DNA from 3 places in the Caballeronia sp. LZ029 genome. Region 3 is predicted to be linked to each of the others. Evidence: predicted binding sites of a transcription regulator. Region 3 holds the regulator's gene; each other region holds the start of a gene.
The links. Region 3 encodes FliA, which starts transcription of late flagellar genes. Its sites were predicted from a motif close to CTAAAGTTTNNNNNNNNNNNGCCGNTA; they were not measured.

Region 1 (7,705 bases), 2.8 Mb from region 3:
CGCGGCCTTTCACGCGTGTGCGCCGGACGTGCGCGCGTTGCGCGTGGAAAGCGACGCCTACACGACCGTCCTTGGCGCGCATGGCGGCGAATCCGGCGTGATCGTCGCGCTCGGCACGGGCAGCATCGCGGCGTCGCTGGACGAGGCGGGCGTGTGCCGCATCGCGGGCGGCTACGGCTTCCCGAGCGGCGACGAAGCCAGCGGCGCGTGGCTCGGCCTGCGCGCGGTCGTTCATCTTCAACGCGTGCTCGACGGCCGCGCGACCGAAGACGCATGGTCGCGCGCGCTGCTCGCACGCACCGGCGCGACGGATCGCGACAGTCTCGTCGTGTGGCTTTGCGCCGCGAACCAAACGGGATACGCGACGCTCGCGCCGACCGTGTTCGAGTTCCACGATCATCCGGTCGCGGCGCGGCTGCTCAAGCGCGCGGCGCTCGAAATAGAGCGTCTGGTCGCAGCGCTCGATACGGCGGGCGCGCTGCCCGTCGCGCTGTGCGGCGGACTTGCCGCGCCTTACGAACCGTTCGTGTTGGACGTGTTGCGGGAGCGGGTGCGGCCGCCGCGCGCGGATTCGGCAGCGGGCGCGCTCGAACTGGCGCGGCGCGCGGCGTGCGCATTCGGAGCTGCCGGTAGCACGGCGCGATAAAATAACGAGCTTTGCAGCACCACAAAGGCAGTCATGTACTCGGTCATCGCTACTGATCTCGACGGTACGCTTCTGAACAGCGACCACCAGCTCGACCCCTTCACCGCCGAAACCGTGCGCACGCTGGCGGCGCGCGGCGTGCCCATCATCATCGCGACGGGCCGGCATTATCGCGATGTCGCTGGCATTCGCGATCTGCTCGGCGTCGACGCGTATCTGATCACGTCGAACGGCGCGCGCGTGCATGCGCCCGGCGACGAGCGCATCTATTCGCGCGACCTCGATCCCGCCGCCGTTCGCCGTCTCGTGCAGCCGGAACTCGCGGGCGCGCACGGCCGCGTGATCGTCAATCTGTTCGCCGACGACGCCTGGCTCATCGACCGCCACGCGCCTGAACTGCTGGTTTTCCACCAGGATTCGGGCTTCAAGTACGAGGTAATGGATTTGCGCGAGCATGACGGCGTGAACATCGCGAAAGTGCTGTATATCGGTGAGCCGGCGGATCTGAAGGAAACCGCCGCGAATCTGGAACGTGAATTCGGCGACTCGCTCTACGTCACGTATTCGCTGCCGGATTGCCTGGAAGTGATGACGTCGGACGTATCGAAAGGGCGCGCGCTGCGCTTCGTGCTGGAGCGGCTCGATGTCGATACCGCGCAGTGCGTCGCGTTCGGCGACAACATGAACGATATCGATCTGCTCGAAACCGCCGGGCATCCGTTCATGATGAACAACGCCAACCCGGACCTCATCAAGCGTCTGCCGGACGTGCCGCGCGTCGGAAACAACTTCGAAGCGGGCGTCGCGCATCAGTTGCGCAAGCTGTTCGGCATTCGCGACGAACTGGCGTCGCCGGGACAGACGCCCGACTGAGCATCGGGCGCGGCGGGCCGCCGGGTTTGCCGGCAGCCCGTTTTCGCTTATCCGCGATGGCCCCAGTTGTTGCCGTAGCCGCCGTGGTTCCAGCCCGCGCGGTTATAGCGGCCGTAATCGTGGCCGTAGCCACCGTGCCAGCGCGGTTCCTCATGGCGATAGTACGGCGCGCGATACGCCGGCGCCGCAGGACGCACGTACACCGGAGCCGGCGCCACATAAGCCGGCGCGCCGAGCGAAACGCCGATGTGCAGATCGCTGTGAGCCTGAGCCGCTCCGACAGCACCGATTGCAAGGCCGGTCGCGACGAGCATTTGGGTGACGATGCGCTTCATTGTCTTTCTCCTTTAAAGCGACGTGTGTCGCATGAGTTCAATGTAAGCGTCCGCCGTCTTACATGCTTCGAGGACTTGTTACGGTGTGCAAGGGCGGCGTAAGGACGGCGGAAAGGGAAGCCGGACGGGTGACATCGCCGGAAGCCTTGTCGGACGGCCCTTCCGCGTTTTGCTCTGTGTACAAAAAATTGGGATCGCAACAATTCATAAGCATGCTGCGTAATTCTGCATTACATTTGTCGCGCGCTTTTAATCATTCGAATGCGCGGCGTAGCGTGAAAACAAAAACGGGCGCATGTAGCGCCCGTTTTTTATTTTGCCGCCGACGCTTACTTCTGGCGCGTCAGAGCCGGATACAGCAGACCGGCGAGAATCGCACCGACGATCGGCGCGATCCAGAACATCCACAGTTGATCGAGCGCCCAGCCGCCGACAAAGAACGCCTGGCTCGACGAGCGCGCCGGATTCACCGACGTATTGGTGACCGGAATCGAGATCAGGTGGATGAGCGTCAGACACAGGCCGATCGCGAGCGGCGCGAAGCCTTTCGGCGCGCGGTCGTCGGTGGCGCCGAGGATCACGAACAGGAAAAAGAACGTCATCGCGACTTCGCAGACGAGCGCCGCCACCATCGAGAAATGACCCGGCGAGTGCTCGCCGAAGCCGTTCGCGGCGAACCCGCTCGACGTGAAGTCGAAGCTCGGGTTGCCCGTCGCGATCAGGTAGATGACCCATGCGCCGAGCGTCGCGCCGATCACCTGCGCGACGATGTACGGCACGAGATCGCGCACCGGGAAGCGGCCAGCCGTCGCGAGACCGATGCTCACAGCCGGATTCAGGTGGCAGCCGGAAACGTGTCCGATGGCATAGGCCATCGTCAGCACCGTGAGGCCGAACGCCAGCGCAACGCCAGCGAATCCGATGCCGAGTTGAGGAAAGGCCGCGGCGAGCACGGCGCTTCCGCAGCCGCCCAGCACGAGCCAGAAAGTACCGAAAACTTCAGCGCCGAGACGCTTCGACAAATGCATGATTCTGCCTTCGTGAAAAATTGAAAAGCCATTGATTTAAAACAAGAACGCGTGTTGCGCTTGCGGAGCGGAGTTTAAGCGCGGAGTCTTTGGCGAACTGTCAAAAATGGTGGATCGGCTCTCAATTCACGGGCATCGAAACGAAACTTCGGATTGTTCCTTATAGGGTGTGTAAAAACGCGCGGAGCGCTCGAACGGTGTGCGCAAAAAAATACCGCCCGGCAAGCGGGCGGTATTCGATGCGACCTGAAAGTCAGGCGAGCGGTTGACTATTACCCCGCCGCGACTTGACGCAGCACCGGGCGCTTCGCGGCCTGGAGCAGCGCGGTATAGCTCTCGACGTAGTTCTGCGCCATCGTGTGCGCGCTGAAGCGGCGTTCGAACTGCGCGCGAATTTCCGTGCGCGAGAGTTCATCGAGTCGTTGCAGCGCGCCGACTGCGCCCTGCACATCCTCGCAGATGAAGCCCGTCACGCCGTGATCGATCACTTCCGGCACCGAGCCGCGATTGAACGCGATCACCGGCGTGCCGCAGGCCATCGCCTCGATCATCACCAGGCCGAACGGCTCGTTCCAGTCGATCGGGAAAAGCAGTGCCTTCGCGCCCGACAGGAATTCCGGCTTCTGCGCCTCGTTGATCTCGCCGATGAACTCGACATGCGCCTGCGACAGCAGCGGCTCGATCGTCGACTTGAAGTATTCCTGGTCGACCTTGTCCACCTTCGCGGCGATCTTCAGCGGCAGACCGCTTTGCGCCGCGATCTTGATGGCGAGATCGGCACGCTTTTCCGGGCAAATGCGGCCCAGGAACGCGAGATATTCCGGCTTCTTGTGCGGCTGCGGCGTCAGCAGTTCGTTCGGCAGACCGTGATAAACGGTGTTCAGCCAGTTCGCCTGCGGCAGCGGGCCACGCTGATTGTCCGAGATCGAAATGACGTTCGCCTTCGTGAACGTGTTGAAGATCGGCTGCAGTTCCGGCAGATCGAGACGGCCGTGCAGCGTCGTCACGAACGGCGTATCCATCTGCGTGAACAGCGGGAACGGCATGTAGTCGAGGTGGAAGTGCAGCACGTCGAACTCGTGCGCGCGCTGGCGGACGGTTTCGAGCAGCAGCATGTGCGGCGCGAGCGCGTCGCGCACGGTCGGGTCGAGACGCAACGCACGCGGCCACACCGCGTCGAGCGTCGCCTTGGTTTGCGAATCGCCGCTTGCGAACAAGGTTACATCGTGGCCGAGCTCGACGAGCGCATCGGTCAGATAAGACACGACGCGTTCAGTGCCGCCGTAAAACTTCGGAGGAACTGCTTCGTGCAACGGTGCAATTTGTGCGATTCGCATAACGTGACTCTCCATGTAGGTGAGGCATTGCAGTCACGCTCCGGTCGAGCGCTCAACACATGCCATTCGGGCGGGCCGCGTGTGGTGTAGACGCCGCCCGAGATCGGCCCGGAGATGAAAAACATCGCGACCGGGTTATCCCTTACTGCCCATTATCGGGATCGAGAGCGGCATTTCACGTCATTTTTCAATCGCTTATCGTTGTTACAGCGCGAAACATGTGCTGTTACGAAGTCAGAAATTGCACCAAAAAAGATGATGTAGACGGATTTGAAGCGTGGAACACGCCGCGGGGTTCTTATAAGCAATTTGCGGTCCTGCGGGCCGAACATTGTAGCTATTGACGGTCTGACGCGGCCCACAACGAAACGCCGAAACACCGGCATTAAGTCAGACGAATAATTGCCGATAACTTATGTCTGCCGATCGGCAAGCGAAGGGCGTGGGCGTGTAAGAAATATTCCTACACGAATCTTCGCGAAACTCCGTCGTTGCGTCGGAAGGTTTGTCCGACAGGCGCGGCCGCGGGCATCGGCGACAATCGAATCGAGACCAGACAACGCGCGCGGGGCCGCATTCGCCTGTCCTTTGCGAATTCGAGCAAACGTTCACCCGCCGGGCCTGACCAGCCAAGTATCGATTCGGGGAAAAAAATGACGATCAGCAATACGAATACGCTCGCGGAAATCCGCGAGGTGAATCTGTCGTACTTGCTCCTCGCACAGCGGCTCCTTCAGGAAGACCGCGTTTCGGCGATGTACCGCCTCGGGCTTTCCGCGCAGGTCGCGCAGGTGCTGACTTCGCTGACGCTCGCGCAGGCGGTGAAAGTGGCGTCGTCGAGCCATTTGCTGTGCCGCTTCCGTTTCGACGACCACACGCTCCTCTCGTCGCTCGCCGACAAGGACAAGAGCGCGGCGCTCGCGCACGCCCACGCGGCGATCCTGCTGGCCGACGGTCCCGTCGAGCAGATCGGCTGAGCCGCGCGCGACAGCCCGATGGCGACAAAAAGCGTGGTCGCGGAAGTCCGCGAAATCACCCTGGCTATTGAACTGATCGAGCTGGGTGCGCGGCTGCAGTTGCTCGAAGCGGAAACGAGCCTTTCACGCGACCGTCTCATCAAGCTCTACAAGGAGCTGAAGGGCGCGTCGCCGCCGAAGGGCATGCTGCCGTTCTCGACCGACTGGTTCATGACCTGGCAGCCGAACATTCACTCGTCGCTGTTTCACGCGATATATCGCTTCGTCGATACGCACGGCGATGTGAAGTCGACGATTCAGACGATCGTCAAAAGCTACCGTCTGTACCTCGAACATCTCGAGATGCACGGCGACGAGCCCGTCCTCTCGCTCACGCGCGCGTGGACACTCGTGCGCTACTTCGAATCCGGGATGCTGCAGACCAATGCCTGCACGCGCTGCGGCGGACGCTTCGTCGCGCACGCGTACGAACTGCGCGCGGGCTATGTCTGCGGCCTGTGCCAGCCGCCGTCGCGCGCGGGCAAGACACGCAAGGCGATTGCATCGTCCGGCGCGACGGCGCGCGCACCAGGCATCGCGGCCTGACGCCGCACTTCCGGCACGGCCCTGCTGCCACGCGGGGTTTACCGTTTGCCGTCCCATTGGATTTGCCCCCAAAGTTTTTCAGTCGAGTGCCGTAAACCACTTAACGGCGGTCTTACCGCATCAAAACGTGAGGACTCGACTGTGCTGATTTTCGTTGGATCGCTCGTGACATTGCTGTCCGTTTTCGGCGGTTACGCGCTCGAAGGCGGCCACCTTGGCGCGCTCATGCAGCCGGTCGAGATTCTGATGATCGCGGGCGCGGGCGTCGGCGCGTTCATCCTCGGCAACAACGTCAAGACCATCAAGGCGACCATTCAGGTTCTGCCGACGCTCTTCAAGGGCGCGAAGTACGACAAGAGCATGTACATGGAGCTGATGGGCCTGCTCTACGTGCTGCTCGCGAAAGCGCGCAAGGAAGGCACGCTCGCGCTCGAAGCGGATATCGAAGATCCGGCGAAGAGCCCGGTCTTCAGCCAGTACCCCAAGATTCTCGACGATCACCATATCGTCGAATTTCTGACGGATTATCTGCGCCTCATGGTCAGCGGCAACATGAACGCGTTCGAAATCGAAAGCCTCATGGACGAGGAAATCGAGACGCATCACGTCGAGGGCGAAGCGCCCGCGCACGCGCTGACCAAGGTCGGCGACGCGATGCCCGCGTTCGGCATCGTCGCGGCCGTGATGGGCGTCGTGCACACGATGGCCTCCGCCGATCAGCCGCCCGCGATTCTCGGCGAGATGATCGCGCAGGCGCTCGTCGGCACCTTCCTCGGCATTCTCCTTTCCTACGGTTTCATCGGGCCGCTCGCGAATGTCGCGGAACAGCGCGTCGCGGAGCAGACCAAGATGTTCCAGTGCATCAAGGTGACCATTCTCGCGAGCCTGAACGGCTACGCGCCCGCGATCGCGGTGGAGTTCGGCCGCAAGGTGCTGTTCTCGACGGAACGTCCGTCGTTCTCCGAACTGGAAGAACACGTGCGCCGGGTCAAGTCGAAGTGACCGGAGCACAGCGATGAGCAACGACAGCGAACGGCCCATCTTCATCAAGCGCATCGTCGCCGGCAAGAAGGGGCATCACGGCGGCGCGTGGAAGCTCGCCTACGCGGACTTCATGACCGCGATGATGGCGTTCTTCCTGCTGATGTGGCTGCTTTCGTCGACGTCGCCGGTGCAGCGGCGCGGCATCGCCGAGTACTTCAACATGCCGCTCAAGGCTGCGATGGTCGGCGGCAAGTCCGTCGGCATGGACAACAGCATCCTCACCGGCGGCGGCCGCGATATTTCCAGCAACGAACCGGGTTCGGCGCGCAGGTCCGACGGCAGCACGCAACTCGCGCAGCGCGCCTCGTCCAACAACGACGAAGAATTGCTCAAGGCCGCGCAAGGCGAGCTCGAACGGCGCGAGCAGGTGCGCCTGCACGATCTTCAGGTGAAGCTCATGGCCGCGATCGAGGCCAATCCGACGCTGCGCCAGTTCAAGCAGCAGATCCGCATCGAATCGACGGAGCAGGGCTTGCGCATCGAGATCGTCGATACGCAGAAGCGCCCGATGTTCGCGCTCTCCAGCAACGCCGTGCAGCCCTACATGCGCGACATCCTGCGCGAGATCGGCAAGACACTCAACGACGTGCCGAACCGCATCGTCGTGCAAGGACACACCGACGCCGTGAAGTACGCGGGCGGCGAGAAGGGCTACAGCAACTGGGAGCTGTCGGCGGACCGCGCGAACGCGTCGCGGCGCGAGCTGGTCGCGGGCGGCATGGACGAAGCGAAGGTGATGCGCGTGCTCGGGCTCGCTTCGACGCAGAACCTGAACAAGAAGGATCCGCTCGATCCGGAGAACCGGCGCATCAGCGTCATCGTGCTCAATCGCAAGACGGAAATGTCGATGCTGCGCGACGACGGCTCGCCGGGCGCGACG
Region 2 (7,705 bases), 900 kb from region 3:
GCAGCTGAACCGAGGAAGCCTTCGCGCGGCAGGCCGTACGCGCCGTGGATCAGCCCGTAGTTGAGAAAGCCGTTGACGAACACGCCGCCGATCGAGATCCACAGGAGTCTGCGCGCCGCGCCGATCGCGGGCAGAAACGCGCGCATCATCCCGACGCCGATAAGACTGGCCGGCGTCCCCCAGCGCAGCACCGCGCAATATTCGCCGACGTTCTTCGCGAGCGTCGCCGGTTCGTGGAACGCGAGCAGGATCGGCTCGGCGTAGCTCAGCAGCACGAACGCGGGCACGGCGAGGAGTATGGAAAGCACGAGCCCCGTCCAGTAGATGCCCGGCACGCGATCGTCGGCGTTTGCGCCGCGCGCGTGCGCGACCGACACGGACACCGATGTCAGCACGCCCTGCAGCAGCGTCACGACGACGAAGAAGAGGTTCGCGCCGAGGCCGCCCGCCGCGAGCGCGTCGGGGCCGAGCGAGCCGAGCAGGATGGTGTCGGTGACGCCCATCGCCATCTGCGAGAGTTGCGCGATGGCGAGCGGCGCGGCGAGGCGCGCCGTGTCGACGGCATGACGCGAGAGGCTCGGCGGTCCTTGATGCGCGCGTGTCGCGCGCGTGACTTGCGGTTGCATGGCTGCTCGGATCGAAAACAAAGGCGGCGCTCAGCGCACTGAGCGTCGCGGACTGGAAAGCGGAAGGGCAACAAGCGGAGCGCGCTGCGAAACGCGCGCTGACGGGAAAACCGACGCTACAGACCCGGCGCTGAAACCAGAACGAAAGACGACTAGCTTATTGCGTCGCGTGCGGCATGTCGATGACGCGATCGCTTATGGCCGGATTTTCTCAAGTGCGCGGCGCAAGCGCGCAAGTGGCGGCGATGCTATTCGGGGGCGCGGACGTGGATCGTCTGGCCGTCGAGTTTCACGCGCTGACCCGCGCGGATCTTGCAGGTCTTGCGCAGCTCCACCTTGCCGTCGACGGTGACATCGCCCATTGCGACGCGCGCCTTCGCGGAGCCGCCGCTGTCCGCGAGGCCCATCAGCTTCAGCAGATTGTGGAGTTCGACGTAATCGCCGGTGAGGGTGAACTGGAGTGGCGGCATGGGGCGGGTGAAGCAGGAAAGGCCTCCATGATAAACCACGCACAACCGTGCTTCGGGCATGCGACGTGCTGAGTGCCATCGCGGGACCGGTAATCGGATCGCAAGCGAGCTGGTTGGCAATTGTAGCCAGATGAAACCGTCGGTAACAATGACTGGTTTTGGAGAACTCGCCCGATCGTCGCCCGGTCCGACCGTTTGATCGACAAAGCTTCGGTCATCTTTCGAATCGACAAAAGTCGCGCGGCTCGCTCGCATCACCGCTTTCAGCGCGCCGCCGACGCCAACTACAGAGAGGACTAGCTTATGACTCGCGCACGAATCCTTTTGATCGGCTCCGCCATCGCCACGCTCGCCGCTTCGGGCGCTTACGCTCAGACCGCGACGCAGCCCGAGCCGGTGCAGCCGCAGCCGATGCAGGCCCAGCAGCCGATGACGCCTCCGCAGCAGAACGTCGTCGCGCCGGCGTCGACCGATCCGCTCGTCCAGCGCCGCAACGCGAACGCGCAGGCCAACGCCGAGTATCGCGCGTCGAAGAAGGCGTCGAAGGCCGAGCTGAAGGCGCAGAACCAGCAGGCCAAGGCGCAATACAAGGAAGAGGTGCAGAACGCGAAGATCAATCGCAAGGCGGACAAGGACGCCGCCAAGGCGGAACTGAACGCGACGGAGCCGGGCACGCCGAAGGACGCGGGCCTGCAGCACTGAGCGTGACGCGCCGCGAGGCCGCGCGTCGCGGCGCTCGCGGCATCTAAAAGAAGGGAGGACATCATGAATCGAAAAACCAATGCGCTGCTGGCGGCGCTGATCGCGGGGACGCTTGCGAGCGTGAGCGCGGCATCGTTCGCGCAGACGACATCGGACGCCCCGACCGCCGCCGATCAGAAGGCCGCGAAGGAGCAGTCGAAGGCCGACAAGAAGGCGGCCGTCGCGCAGGCCAAGGCCGACAAGAAGAAAACGGAGGCGCAGTCCGACGCCAACGAAGCCGCCGCCGACGCGAAGCTGAAGAACGCGAAGAAGGCCGAGTAGTACCCGCTTTCGTCGCGATGCGAGCCCGGTTCATCGCGAACCGGGCTCGTTGCATTTGGGGCCAAAAGCCTAGTCGAGCCAAAGACTTGCGCGCGCGGGTTGTATGGATATACAGTGTGCGTCACTCTTTTCCCGCCGCCTTCCTTCACGTGCTCACGCTTCCCGACACCGCCGACGCCGCTTCCGATTCCACCGCGAAACAGGTCGCCGACTATCTCGCGAAGCTCAACGAGGCGCAGCGCGAGGCCGTCGAGTTCGGCGTCGATGAACCGGGTCGCACGGGCGGCCCGTTGCTCGTGATCGCAGGCGCGGGCTCGGGCAAAACCAACACGCTGGCCCATCGCGTCGCGCATCTGCTGGTGAAGGGCGCCGATCCGCATCGCATTCTGCTGCTCACGTTTTCGCGGCGCGCGGCGCTCGAAATGACGCGGCGCGTGTCGCGCATCGCGATGAACGCGCTCGGCAAGAAAAGCGCGATCGCGCAGGGGCTGACGTGGTCGGGCACGTTTCACGGCGTCGGCGCGCGGCTGTTGCGCGATTACGCCGATCTCGTCGGGCTCGCGCCATCATTCACGATCAACGATCGCGAAGATTCCGCCGATCTCATGAATCTGGTGCGGCACGAACTCGGGTTGTCGTCGAAGGAGAAGCGCTTTCCCGCGAAGTCGACCTGCTTCGCGATCTACTCGCGCGTCGTGAACACTGGCGCGACGCTTGTTAACGTGCTCGATCAGTCGTATCCGTGGTGCCGCGAGTGGGAAGCCGACCTGAAGCGTCTGTTCGCCGCCTACGTCGCCGCGAAACAGGCGCAAAGCGTGCTCGATTACGACGACCTGCTGCTCTACTGGTCGCATCTCGCGGCAGAGCCTTCGGTGGCGGCGGATCTCGCGAGCCGTTTCGATCACGTGCTCGTGGACGAATATCAGGACACCAACCGCCTGCAGGCGTCCATCCTGCTCGCGATGAAGCCCGACGGGCGCGGCCTCACGGTCGTCGGTGACGACGCGCAGTCCATCTATTCGTTTCGCGGCGCGACCGTGCGCAACATCCTCGATTTTCCGGGCCATTTCGATCCGCCCGCCGCGACCGTCACACTCGATCGCAACTATCGCTCGACACTGCCGATTCTCGAGGCATCGAATGCGGTGATCGGGCTCGCGACGGAGCGCTACACGAAGAACCTGTGGACCGACAAGGCATCGGCGCAGAAGCCGCGCGTCGTTTCCGTCGCCGATGAAGCCGATCAGGCGCGCTATGTCGTCGAAAAAGTGCTGGAGGCGCGCGAGGCGGGCATGAAGTTGAAGGCACAAGCGGTGCTGTTCCGCGCCGCGCATCACAGCGCGACGCTCGAAATCGAACTCACGCGGCGCAACATTCCCTTCGTGAAGTTCGGCGGACTCAAGTTTCTCGATTCCGTCCACGTGAAAGACGTGCTGGCGGTGCTGCGCTGGGCGGAGAATCCGCGCGATCGCGTCGCGGGTTTCCGGGTCGCGCAGTTGCTGCCGGGCATCGGTCCGGCCATCGCCGGGCGCTTGCTCGATAGCGTCGCGCAAGACCAGGCGCCAGCCGCGATCGCCCGGTTTCAGGCTCCCGCGCGAGCCAGCGAAGACTGGCCGCGTTTCGTCGGGCTGATGGCGAAACTGTGCGGCCGCGAATCCGGCTGGCCGGCCGAGTTCGAAATGATCCGCCGCTGGTACGAGCCGCATCTGGAACGCAATCACGAGGACGCGGCGATCCGCATCGGCGATGTGCTGCAGATGGAGAGCATCGCGTCGACGTATCCCACGCGCGAGCGCTTTCTCACCGAACTCACGCTCGATCCGCCTGACGCGACGAGCGACGAATCCGGCGTCCCGATGCTCGACGAGGATTATCTGATCCTCTCGACCATCCACTCGGCGAAAGGCCAGGAATGGCGCAACGTGTTCGTGCTGAACGGCGTGGACGGCTGCATTCCGTCCGATCTGGGCACGGGCAGCGACGAGGAAATCGACGAGGAGCGGCGTCTGCTCTATGTGGCGATGACGCGCGCGAAGGAAGACCTGCACATCATCACGCCGCAGCGGTTCTACGTGCACAACCAGACGCATCTGGGCGACCGGCACGTCTGGGCGCAGCGCACGCGCTTCATCCCGCCGCATCTGATGCAGAACTTCGAAGCGGCCGCGTGGCCGCCGGTGATCGCGCCCGCTGCGCCGACCGCGGCGGGGCTGGCGGCGGCCGCGAAAGCGAAAATCGATATCGCGGCGCGCCTGAAGGGAATGTGGGATTAACGCTGCGCGCGTGACGGTCGCGGAGCGCGCTGTGACGGTGCAAAGATGCTGCGCAGCCAAGCGGCGAAGCGCGTGAAGCCGTCGTAAGGCTCTTCGACGAACAGCTCGGGCCGCAACGCGCGCAGATACTCCAGCACCTGTTGCGCCTCCTGCTTCTGGATCGACCCATAGAAAATGCCGAGCCGCAGCAGGCAGCGCAGTTCGCCCAGCTTCTCGCGCGCGGTCGAGCCGATGCTCGTCTCCACGGAAATCTTCGTTTCGTACACGCGCTGACGCAGCGAATCCGCGAGACGCCACGCGGGCGTCTGCATCTTTTCCTCGACTTCGCGAATATCCGCCGCAGCCGATTTGATCTGCGACGCGAGCATGTCCACTTGCGACACGTCGCCCTTCGCCTCGGTGACGATCGCGGTCGCCCACGCGCGCGATGCCGCGATGAGGTCCTCCGCGGTCCAGTCGGCGCGGATCGCGAACGCGAATCCGTGCTCGGCGGCCTGACGGATCAGGATTTCGACGACATCGGGAAACTCCTTGTCGAGCGCGCGCTTGGCCCACGCGTACTGGCCGTGCGTGAGCATGCGCTGCACCGCCTGCTCGGTCAGCGGCGTGTCGTTGTCCAGCAGCTTCGCGCGCAGGAAGTCCTCGAACGTCGGCGTGACGAATTGCGGATCCAGCTTCAGCGACAGGCGCATGAACGCTTCGAAATCGCGATGCAGCGAAGCGATCGTCTCTTCGCGTAACGAAAGGGTGATTTGACGCATGTTGGTTCCCGGTTCCGCGTCCGGATGGTCCGGAGCGCGGGAAATGCCTTTGGCGCCGCTCTCGGGGCGGAGTCCATTCGTTTCTGATATCGGCGCGATTTCCGGGAACTTGAGGATTCTTCGATGCTTTTTGAAAGCCTTTTAACGGCCGATTGACGGAAACGTTTAGCGCAGCACGGCGAACTGCCAGACGAAAAATACCGTCAGCGACACCGCAATCGTCAAAAGCGGCCGTTTCGTGAGCGCGCAAACGATGATCGCGACGATCGACGCCACGAGCTGCGGATTGCGCCAGGTGATTTCGGCGCCGTTGCCGTGCGGCGAGACCGCCATCGGCACGATGATCGCCGTGAGCACCGTCACCGGCACGAACGAGAGCGCGGTGCGCACGATCGGCGGAAAGGGCAGGCGCTCGCCCAGCACGAACACGGCGGCGCGGATCACATACGTGACCACCGCCATGCCGAGGATCAACGTGATGTAGTTCATTGCGTGCGCTCCTTGGCGTTCTTCAGGCGGCTTTTCTCGTGCGGCCGGTTTTCCATCAGCGTGAGCACCATGCCGACCGCGACGCCCACGAACACCGCCGCGAGCAGCCCGAGCTTGTACGGCCAGCCTTGCCACGCGAACGACAGCACGCCCGATGCGAGCGCCGCCGCAACGAACCGCACGGCCACGAGCTGCGGCACGATGATGGCGATGAACGTCGCGACCATCGCGAAGTCGAGGCCGAGCGACTTCAGACCGGGAAACGCCGCGCCGAACAACAGGCCGGCGAGCGTCCACAACTGCCAGTTCAGGTACATCGCGACGCCGGAGCCGAAAAAGTAATGCGGGCCGGTCTCGCCCGGCGCGCGCTTCTGATAGTGCGCGTAGGCGACGGCGAAGACTTCGTCGGTGAGCAGGCCGGCGAGCGCCCAGCGCCAGCGGCGCGGCAGATGCGCGACATACGGCGCGAGCGTCGCCGAATAGAGCACGTGTCGCAGATTGACGACGAGCGTCGTCGCCCAGATGACGGCGAAGCTCGCATGCGACGCGATCAGGCCGACCGCGATGAACTGCGCGGAGCCCGCGAACACGGCGAGCGACATCAATTGGCCGTGCCAGAGCGAGAGCGGACTTGCGGTGACGAGCGTGCCGAAGATCACGCCGAAGGGCGCGGCGCCGATCATCATCGGAATGGTGTCGCGTGCGCCGGCGGCGAATTCGCGCAACGCGGCGCCGGAAGGTTGAGCGGGTATTGCTTTCAAGATTTCCTCCTATGGAAGCGAGGATACGCAAGACGCCGGCTCACACGCTTGTACGTTCTTGCGCTTTCCTGGCTGGGCGGCGCTCAGCGCCAGCGGCCGGGCGGCACGCCGAACGTGCGCTTGAAATGGCGCGTGAAATGACTCTGGTCGGTGAAGCCGCTCGCCGCGGCGACGTCGGTCACGGAAGCGCCCGCGCGCAGTGCCGGCAACGCGCGCACGATACGCAACTGGTTGCGCCATGCATGCGGCGCGAGACCCGTTTCGCGCGTGAAGAGACGCGCCGCGTGGAAGGTCGAGAGACCGACCGTCTGCGCGAGTTCGGCAAGCGTGACCGGTTCGAGCAGATCGTTGGCGAGGCGGGATTTCATCGCCGTGACGCGGTGCGTGTCGGCGGCGAGCGGCGCGATGTCCGGGTGTTCCAGCGCGTGGCGGCCGAGTAGCGTCGTCACGGCATCGACGAGCGCCAGTTCCGCGGCGAGCGGGTCGGCGCCGCTTTCCAGCAGCCGATGCGCGACGACCAGACGCCGCGCCAGATCGGGATCGCGGATGATGTCATCGGGAAACCAGGGCGACGATTCCCGCCGCCCCGACATATCGCGCGCGAGGCCTTCGACGAACGGCACCGGCAGATAGAACACGCGATAGCGCCAGCCCGCATCGACGGCCCGCGCGCCGGTATGCACCTCGCCGGGATTGATCACCGGCACCGAGCCGGTTTCGGCCACGTGATGCGCACCGCGATAGTCGTAGCACTCCGCGCCGGCTTCGATGACGGGCACCGTGTAGGCGTCGTGCCAGTGCGGCGAGAATTCGTGATCGTAGTATTCGGCCGTGACCATGTCCGCGTCAGGCACGAGCGGCGAGCGCCAGTAGCGTGCGGCGTTGCGGAAACGGTCGGCATTCATCGTCGGGAAAGTCTGAGGCGGGCGGAATCGCTCAGTTTACAACTTTGCTACGCGCCGGACAGGACAGTTGCGCATCACTTCACCGGTATGGTCGTGCCTTCGGGCACTGGCACGGCCGTCACGCTGTTCTTCGGGCTGCCGGTCGCGACGCGGTCGCTGTACGTCAGATAGACGAGCGTATTGCGCTTTGCATCGACGATGCGCACCACGTGCAGCGTCTTGAAGATGAACGACATGCCGGCCGAGAACACATCGGTTTTCTGCTTGAGCGGCTGGGCGATTTTGATCGGCCCGACCTGACGGCAGGCGATCGACGCTTCGGTCGGATCTTCGGCGATGCCGAGCGTGCCTTTCACGCCGCCCGTGCGCGCGCGCGACACGTAGCAGGTCACGCCCT
Region 3 (7,705 bases):
CTCCGGTCTGCTCTGGGGCGAGCGCCAGCGCCGCAACCCGACGGGCGGCGCGCTGACCAAGCGTCTGTTCGCCGCCGGTTTCTCCGCGCAACTCGTCCGCATGATGGTGGACAACATGCCGGAGATGGAAAGCGTGGAAGGCGCGCTCGAATGGGTGCAGGAAGTGCTCGAATCGAACATCCCGGTGATGGATAGCGAAGATGCACTGATGGAACGCGGCGGCGTGTTCGCGCTGATGGGCCCGACGGGCGTCGGCAAGACGACGACCACCGCGAAGCTCGCGGCGCGCTGCGTGATGCGCTTCGGCGCGAGCAAGGTCGCGCTGCTCACGACCGACAGCTACCGGATCGGCGCGCACGAGCAACTGCGCATCTTCGGCAAGATTCTCGGCGTGTCGGTTCACGCGGTGAAGGACGCCGCCGACCTGCAGCTCGCGCTTTCCGAACTGCGCAACAAACATATCGTGCTGATCGACACGATCGGCATGAGCCAGCGCGACCGCATGGTTTCCGACCAGATCGCGATGCTGTGCGGCGCGGGCCATCCGGTGCAGCGCATCCTGCTGCTCAACGCGACGAGCCACGGCGACACGCTCAACGAAGTCGTGCAGGCATACAAGAGCGCGGCGGATCAGCCGCCGCTCGCGGGCTGCATCCTGACCAAGCTCGACGAAGCGACGAATCTCGGCGGCGTGCTCGATACGGTCATCCGCTACAAGCTGCCGGTGCATTACGTGTCGACCGGCCAGAAGGTGCCGGAGAACCTGTACGTCGCGACCAAGCGTTTTCTCATCAAGAGCGCATTCTGCATTCCCCGCGACGGCTCGCCGTTCGTGCCGCAGGACGAAGAAGTGCCGGCGCTGCTCTCCGCGCTGTCCGCGCGCGCCACGACCGAACTGCATGGGGTGCACTTTGGATAAGTTCGTGCTCGACCAGGCGGAAGGTCTGCGACGGCTGCTCACGCGTGCCGGTTCGCGCGTGGTGGCGGTTGCGGGCGGGCCGGCGGGCATCGGGTGCACGTCGGCGGTGGTGAATCTCGGCGCGGCGCTGTCCGTGCACGGCAAGGATGTGCTCGTGATCGACGAGCATCAGGACGCGGGATCGGTGAGCCGCATGCTGGGTTTGTCCGATGCAGGCGCGCTCGCCGCGGTGATGTCCGGCCGCCGCGCGCTCGCCGATGTCGTCGAGCGCACGCCGTTCGGCTTCTCGCAGATCGCCGCACCGCGCGACGAGCGCATCAGCCATGACGCCGCGCAGTGCCGCGCATTGCTCGATGGTCCGGCCGACATCGTTCTGATCGATGCGCAACTGGACCGTCACGGCGCGCTGTCGACGCTCGCGGCTCAGGCGCATGACTTTCTCATCGTGACGCGGGTAGCCGCGTCGGCGATCACCGAGGCGTATGCGTGCATGAAGCGGCTGCATTACGCCCATGCGATCGGCCAGTTCCGCGTGCTTATCAATCACGTGCAGAACCCGGCTGACGCGGCGGTCGCGTTCGACAACCTGTCGGGCGTCGCGAGCCGGTATCTGGCCGTGTCGCTCGTGCAGGCAGGGTATGTGTCCGAGGATGCGCGCGTCGCTCGGGCAAAGGAACTCTCACGCTGCGCAGTCGAAGCGTTCCCGGCCACGGCCGCGGCCCGCGACTACCGCGCGATCGCGGCGGAGCTCCTCCACTGGCCGATGCGTCCCGCGCCGTACATGCGCGCGGCGAACGGCCAGCCAGACGCGCGAATTCCGGTTGGCGACTCTGAACAGGGCGGGCGGGAGGCGGCGCATCGTGTGGCCGCGCTTCACGACTTTGCAATGAGCAGCACGGCGTCGATGTGATCAAGATAGGTGACCATGATGTATAACGCCCAAGGCAAACTCTCACAGTCGGACGTCCTGACGAAATATGCGCCGCTCGTTCGTCGGCTGGGGCTTCAGCTCGTCGCCAAGATGCCGGCGAGCGTCGATCTCGACGATCTCATCCAGGCCGGCATGATCGGTCTGCTGGACGCGGCGAGCCGCTACAAGGAAGATCAAGGCGCGCAATTCGAAACCTACGCGAGCCAGCGCATTCGCGGCGCGATGCTCGACGAGCTGCGCGCCAACGACTGGCTGCCGCGCAGCATGCGCAAGACGTCGCGCGAAGTGGAATCGGCGGTGCATAAGGTCGAGCAGAACCTCGGCCGCTCCGCGAGCGAGACGGAGATCGCCGAGCACATGAAGATGCCGCTCGACGAATATCAGTCGATGCTCCAGGATCTGCACGGCAGCCAATTGATCTACTACGAAGACTTCGACCGTTCCGCCGACGACGAGCCGTTCCTCGACCGCTATTGCGTCGATCGCTCGGACCCGCTTTCGGCGCTGCTCGACGACAGCCTGCGCGGCGCGCTGATCGAAGCGATCGACAAGCTGCCCGAGCGCGAGAAGCTGCTGATGAGCCTCTACTACGAACGCGGCCTGAACCTGCGCGAAATCGGCGCAGTGATGGAAGTGAGCGAGTCGCGCGTGTGCCAGTTGCACAGCCAGGCGGTCGCGCGTCTGCGCACGAAGCTGCGCGAGCAGGCGTGGACGAGCGTCGAGGCCTGATTCAGCTCGTTTCGAAGTCGCGCGTTTCGGCGAAGACCGTTTTCCCTTCGCCGAGACTTTTCGCGCGATACATCGCACGATCGGCGGCACGCAGCACGGCGGTGATGCCGGATTGCTGCGCGCTCGTCGCGCTGGAAAGCAGACACGCGCCGATGCTCGCCGATACCGACACCGGCCGCTCCTGCACCGATGTCATCGCGCCGAGAATCGAGTGAATGCTGTCGGCCACCGACAGCACCGCCGCGCGGTCGCGCACCTGATGCGCAAGCACGACGAACTCGTCGCCGCCCAGACGCGCGATGGTGTCGGACTTGCGCATGCGCTTCGCGAGCGATTGCGCGAAGGCCTGCAGCAGCATGTCGCCGACGGCGTGACCGTAGGTATCGTTCACTTCCTTGAAGCCGTCGAGATCGATGAGAAGGAGCGCGGTGGCATCGTCGCCATCGGTTTCGCGCGCGGTCATCGCACGATCGACGATCCGTTCGAGCGCGTATCGGTTGGACAGGCCCGTGAGCGGATCGGTCGATGCCTGACGCGCGAGATCGCGATTCGCATTGCCGAGGCGATCGACGAGCACGCTCAAATACACCGATGCGCCCAGCACGCTCAATCCCAGCCCGATCGCGGCGGGAAGATTGGCGCGCCACCACGGCTGCCAGACGCCGAGCGCCATCACGACGACGAGCGCCGTCGCGCATGACACCGCGAGCGTGCGCTTGCCGTAACGGCATCCCGAGCCGATCAGAAACCAGAACATCACCCAGATGAGCGGCAGCGCGATTGCGCCGCCCGCCGCGAGCGCGAGCCCGAGCAGGGTTTGATCGGCGATGGTCGTGACAGTGAGACGCTTCTCCGACGGCGTGCTCATGCGGTTGACGATCAGCAGCGTGGCCGCACCGTAAGACACGTAGAGCGCGATGAGACGCGCGACCGCCAGTGCATCGTAGGAAGGGCGGAGCCACGCGAAGATGCCGTAGGCCAGAAGAACCGCCGCTCCCATCCAGACCCGCAGCGTGGCCTGCTCGCGTTCGGGATTCCGGTGCTCGGACCATGCGAAGGCATAAGGCCGGCGTGCCGGTTGATGCGCCTGCTCCATACTGAACCCCTGGATGGTGATTTCTTTCTTTTATCTTGCTGTCTTTACTGCGGCCCCGTCGCGTGGCATCGGCTGAATGGAGTGGTATCGAATTGCGCCGAGCGAGCGATCCGCTATTTTGCAACGTTTTGCGAAGACGCTGTGTTTCGTGTAATAACGGCTTTCGCACTTCTATTTCCGATTCACCGTGATGCGCGACGAATCCATTTCTCTGGCCGGCGAATGGCTGCCGGTCTGCAATAGCGAAGACGTTCCCGAAGGCGGCGCGCGCGGCTTTGTCGTCGCCGATGAGCGCATCGTCGTGTGGCGCGACAGTATCGGCGCGGCGCATGTGTGGCGCGATTACTGTCCGCATCGCGGCGCGCAGTTGTCGCTCGGGCATGTGATGCGCGATCAGATCGTGTGCCCGTATCACGGCTGGCGTTACGACATCGAAGGGCAGTGCTTGCGGATTCCATCGAATCCGTCTTTGCGTCCTCCGAAACGTGCCTGCGCGACGACGTTCGTCAGCGAGGAGAAGTACGGCGTCGTGTGGATGTGCTTCGGCGAGCCGGCTGACGCGCTCGACTTCTTTCCCGAAGCCGCGATTCCCGGTGGCCGGCGCATCAATCTCGCGCCGCAGACGGTGAGGTCATCGGCGCCGCGCGTCGTCGAAAATTTTCTCGATATGGCGCACTTTTCGTTCGTGCATGTGGGGATTCTGGGCGAGGACGCGCATACGGAAGTGCCGGATTACGAAGTCGTGCAGACTTCCGATGGCGGGCTGGAGGCGCGGCAGTGTCGATACTGGCAACCCGCGGGGATTCCGGGACAGGGCGGCGGCGCGATGATCGATTATGTGTATCGCGTGAAGCGGCCGTTGATCGCGAGTCTCACGAAGATGGCGTCGGGTGGGCAGGGTGCGCTGCATATCCTGCTGGCGGCGTCGCCGGTGACGCAGACGGAGACGCGCGCGTGGCTCGTGTCGATTCACGAGGACGAGACGACGCATTCGGATCAGGCGCTTTACGACTTCAATATGGAAATACTGATGCAGGATACGCCGATCGTCGAGTCGCAATGGCCCCGGCGTCTGCCGCTCGATCTCGATGCGGAGTTGCATCAGCGGTGTGATCGGATGGCGGTGGCTTACCGCAGATGGCTGGCGGGGATGGGGTTTGGGTGGGGGACGTGCGCGGGCGAAGATGTCGAGCGATAGACGACGGCACGCCTGTGCCAAGCCGAAGGTCGTTTCGCGTAATATGCCGTATGAATCGCCAGTCAGTGGATCGGGTTTGTCAACATGAAGCAAGACTTTCGTACCGCACGCGCACAGGAAGATGGTCGTCAGATTCCTGCGCTGGATGGCCTGCGCGGACTCGCGGCGCTATGGGTCTTTCTTTCGCACGTCCGCATTCTGACTGGAATGACGCCCGTGCCGACCCTGCTGGCCTATGGCGAACTCGCGGTCGATCTTTTCATGTTCGTTTCCGGCTTTCTGATGGCGTTCCATTACCTAGAACGCCGTGAGCAGGAACCGTGGAACGCGGGCCGAACATGGCTGCGGTTCTGGTGTCGCCGCTTCTTTCGGATCACGCCGGCGTATTACGTGCTGCTGCTGATCTCGTTGCTCACGGGCGCTTATCTGGGCGATGCGCGCAATGCCGTCGCGCATGTCTGGCCGGAAACGGCCACGGCTGCATCGCGCTATCTGGATCACGGCGTGTGGAACGTCGTGACGCACGTTACCTACACCTTCGGGCTGATTCCACGATACGCGTTCAATACGCCGTTGCCGGACTGGTCGATCGGGCTCGAAATGCAGTTCTATGCGGTCTTTCCGCTGCTCATGCTGTTGATCGCGAGATACGGCGCCTTGCTTGTGATCGCGACGCTCGCCGTCGCCATGTTCGGCGTTCAGATCATTGCACCGGGCTTCTTTTCCTCATTTCCGATGCCGGCCTTCCTGCCGATGAAGCTTTATATGTTCATGACCGGCATGGCCGCTGCACTGACGCGCGGTACGCCTCGGGCAAGCGTCGGCTTTCTGCTGGCGGCGAGTCTACCCGCGATCGAGTTTGCGCTGCATCCCGTCGCTGTCTCGGCAGCGCGCATCGCGATGGTCGCGGTGCTCTTTATCCTTTTTTCCGCGGAATCCATGCGGTTCGGGGCGCTTGCGCTGCCCGTCGTGCGAATCTTGCGGCGCGCACTGGGCATCCGCTTCGGCAAGGTGATGGGCGATCTTGCCTACAGCTTTTACCTCATTCACTTGCTGGTGCTTCTGCCGGTCGCTGGATTTCTGACAAAGTTCGAGAGATATTTGAACGCTCCCGGTGCCGTTCGATTCATCGCAGTCGCCTTGATCGTGGGGACGATCACATTCGGGCTGTCATGGCTGCTACATCGGGCCGTCGAGCAGCCTGGCATCGCGCTGGGCAAACGCCTGCTTAAACGGCGTATCGTGATGACCGGGCGCGAAGGCGCGATCTCGTTTCGTCGCTAGCGAGGGCGGAGAAACGGGGGCTCGGTGAAGTCGTAGTGGTGCTTTCATGGCGCGCCCGGCTGGGATCGAACCAGCAACCCCTGCCTTCGGAGGGCAGTACTCTATCCATTGAGCTACGGGCGCATCGGGGAGAGGCCTTGCGTGAGGGAAGCGCCAAAAGACAAACGGCTGCTGCAAGGCCCAACGAATCCGAGAGAATACCTGTTTTCCGTGACTTCGTCCATCGCACGGGGCTGGGCGCATCGCGCGAAGCATCACACGATTCGGGTAAACGCCCGCACCGCCGCCACAGCCACCTCGCGCCGACAGTTAAGCGTTCCGTCTATAATCGACCGTGCCTTTCCCCAGGCGCGCCCAAGCGCAATGCGGTAGCTGTCACGCTGTCACTGAACCGACTCACACCAAAAAACGGGAGACGAGACAAGCATGAGCGAAGCACCCCACGGAGCCCCGATCAAGACGCCCGGCCAACTCATCGCCGCGATCATCGCGGGATTCGGCATCCCGGTCGCCATCATCATCCTGCTCGCGGTTTATGTGAACAACTCGACGCGTACCGGCGCGGGCACGGACATCGAGCAGTCGGTGAACGAGCGCATCGCGCCCGCCGCGCAGGTCGATATCCGCGACGCCAACGCGCCGCGCGTCTACAAGACCGGCGAGGACGTATTCAAAGCCGTGTGCTCCGCCTGTCACGCAGCGGGCACCGCCGGCGCACCCAAGTTCGGCGATGCCGGCGCGTGGGCACCGCGCATGGGTGAAGGCTACGACACGCTCCTGCACAACGCGCTCAACGGCAAGGGCGCGATGCCCGCGCGCGGCGGCACCAGCCCCGACGATTACAGCGACTTCGAAATTGCGCGCGCGGTCGTCTATATGGCCAACGGCAGCGGCGGCAAACTGGCGGAACCGGCGCAACCTGCGTCGGGTGCGGCGGCGAGCGCGGGCGCATCGGGTGCGGCAGCGGCATCGGGCGCAGCGGCTCCGGCAGGCGCGAGCGCGAATGAGAACGCACAGGCGGCGGCAGCCGTCGCGGCGCTGGCATCGGTGCCGCAGGCTGCGGCGCCGGCGGCGGGCGGCCAAAGCGCGGACGCGGCTCAAGCCGGCAAGGCGCTCTACGAGCAAGTCTGCCAGGCATGTCACGCGGCCGGCGTGCTCAACGCGCCGAAGTTCGGCGACAAGGCCGCCTGGGCGCCGCGCCTGAAGGAGCCGATGGACACCGTCTACAACTACGCATTGCACGGCAAAGGCGCGATGCCGCCGAAGGGCGGATCGAATGCGCCGGATGCGGATGTGAAGGCCGCCGTCGATTACATGGTGAACGCGGCGAAGTAACGTTCACGCGTGCAATGAAAGAACCCTGCGTCGGTTCAAGTGGCGCAGGGTTTTTCATTTTGAAGCGCGAAGAAAGCGAAAGCGTCAGGTCTTCTGCAACATCGCCTTGAGCATCGCCATTCGATCTTTCGGCGACAGCGGTTTTTCCTCGGGCGTCGGCGGCGGTGCATCGTCGAGCAGCATCTCGGGTATGAAGCGCGACGGCTCGCACAC

Region 1: a site for FliA is predicted at 5,850-5,876, ahead of motA (flagellar motor stator protein MotA). Genes of this name have one in related genera too.
Region 2: a site for FliA is predicted at 5,241-5,267, ahead of QCE73_RS10065 (DUF4088 family protein). Genes of this name have one in related genera too.

The regions. Positions count from the first base shown of each region.
Region 1 is NZ_JARUXO010000001.1:173,075-180,779, forward strand. Features, by position in the region: gene QCE73_RS00830 (BadF/BadG/BcrA/BcrD ATPase family protein) at 1-646, shown strand, start outside; gene QCE73_RS00835 (Cof-type HAD-IIB family hydrolase) at 680-1,519, shown strand; gene QCE73_RS00840 (hypothetical protein) at 1,567-1,854, opposite strand; gene aqpZ (aquaporin Z) at 2,184-2,882, opposite strand; gene QCE73_RS00850 (glycosyltransferase family 4 protein) at 3,155-4,219, opposite strand; gene flhD (flagellar transcriptional regulator FlhD) at 4,873-5,196, shown strand; gene flhC (flagellar transcriptional regulator FlhC) at 5,215-5,781, shown strand; gene motA (flagellar motor stator protein MotA) at 5,923-6,783, shown strand; gene motB (flagellar motor protein MotB) at 6,797-7,705, shown strand, end outside.
Region 2 is NZ_JARUXO010000001.1:2,113,814-2,121,518, reverse strand. Features, by position in the region: gene QCE73_RS10090 (MATE family efflux transporter) at 1-626, opposite strand, end outside; gene QCE73_RS10085 (RNA-binding S4 domain-containing protein) at 875-1,096, opposite strand; gene QCE73_RS10080 (hypothetical protein) at 1,400-1,798, shown strand; gene QCE73_RS10075 (hypothetical protein) at 1,862-2,119, shown strand; gene QCE73_RS10070 (ATP-dependent helicase) at 2,269-4,392, shown strand; gene QCE73_RS10065 (DUF4088 family protein) at 4,389-5,153, opposite strand; gene QCE73_RS10060 (AzlD domain-containing protein) at 5,319-5,642, opposite strand; gene QCE73_RS10055 (AzlC family ABC transporter permease) at 5,639-6,328, opposite strand; gene QCE73_RS10050 (AraC family transcriptional regulator) at 6,487-7,308, opposite strand; gene QCE73_RS10045 (CreA family protein) at 7,383-7,705, opposite strand, start outside.
Region 3 is NZ_JARUXO010000001.1:3,013,848-3,021,552, reverse strand. Features, by position in the region: gene flhF (flagellar biosynthesis protein FlhF) at 1-919, shown strand, start outside; gene QCE73_RS14250 (flagellar biosynthesis protein FlhG) at 912-1,829, shown strand; gene QCE73_RS14245 (RNA polymerase sigma factor FliA) at 1,845-2,579, shown strand; gene QCE73_RS14240 (GGDEF domain-containing protein) at 2,581-3,675, opposite strand; gene QCE73_RS14235 (aromatic ring-hydroxylating dioxygenase subunit alpha) at 3,866-4,873, shown strand; gene QCE73_RS14230 (acyltransferase) at 4,958-6,157, shown strand; tRNA gene QCE73_RS14225 (tRNA-Arg) at 6,205-6,280, opposite strand; gene QCE73_RS14220 (c-type cytochrome) at 6,584-7,492, shown strand; gene QCE73_RS14215 (UvrD-helicase domain-containing protein) at 7,577-7,705, opposite strand, start outside.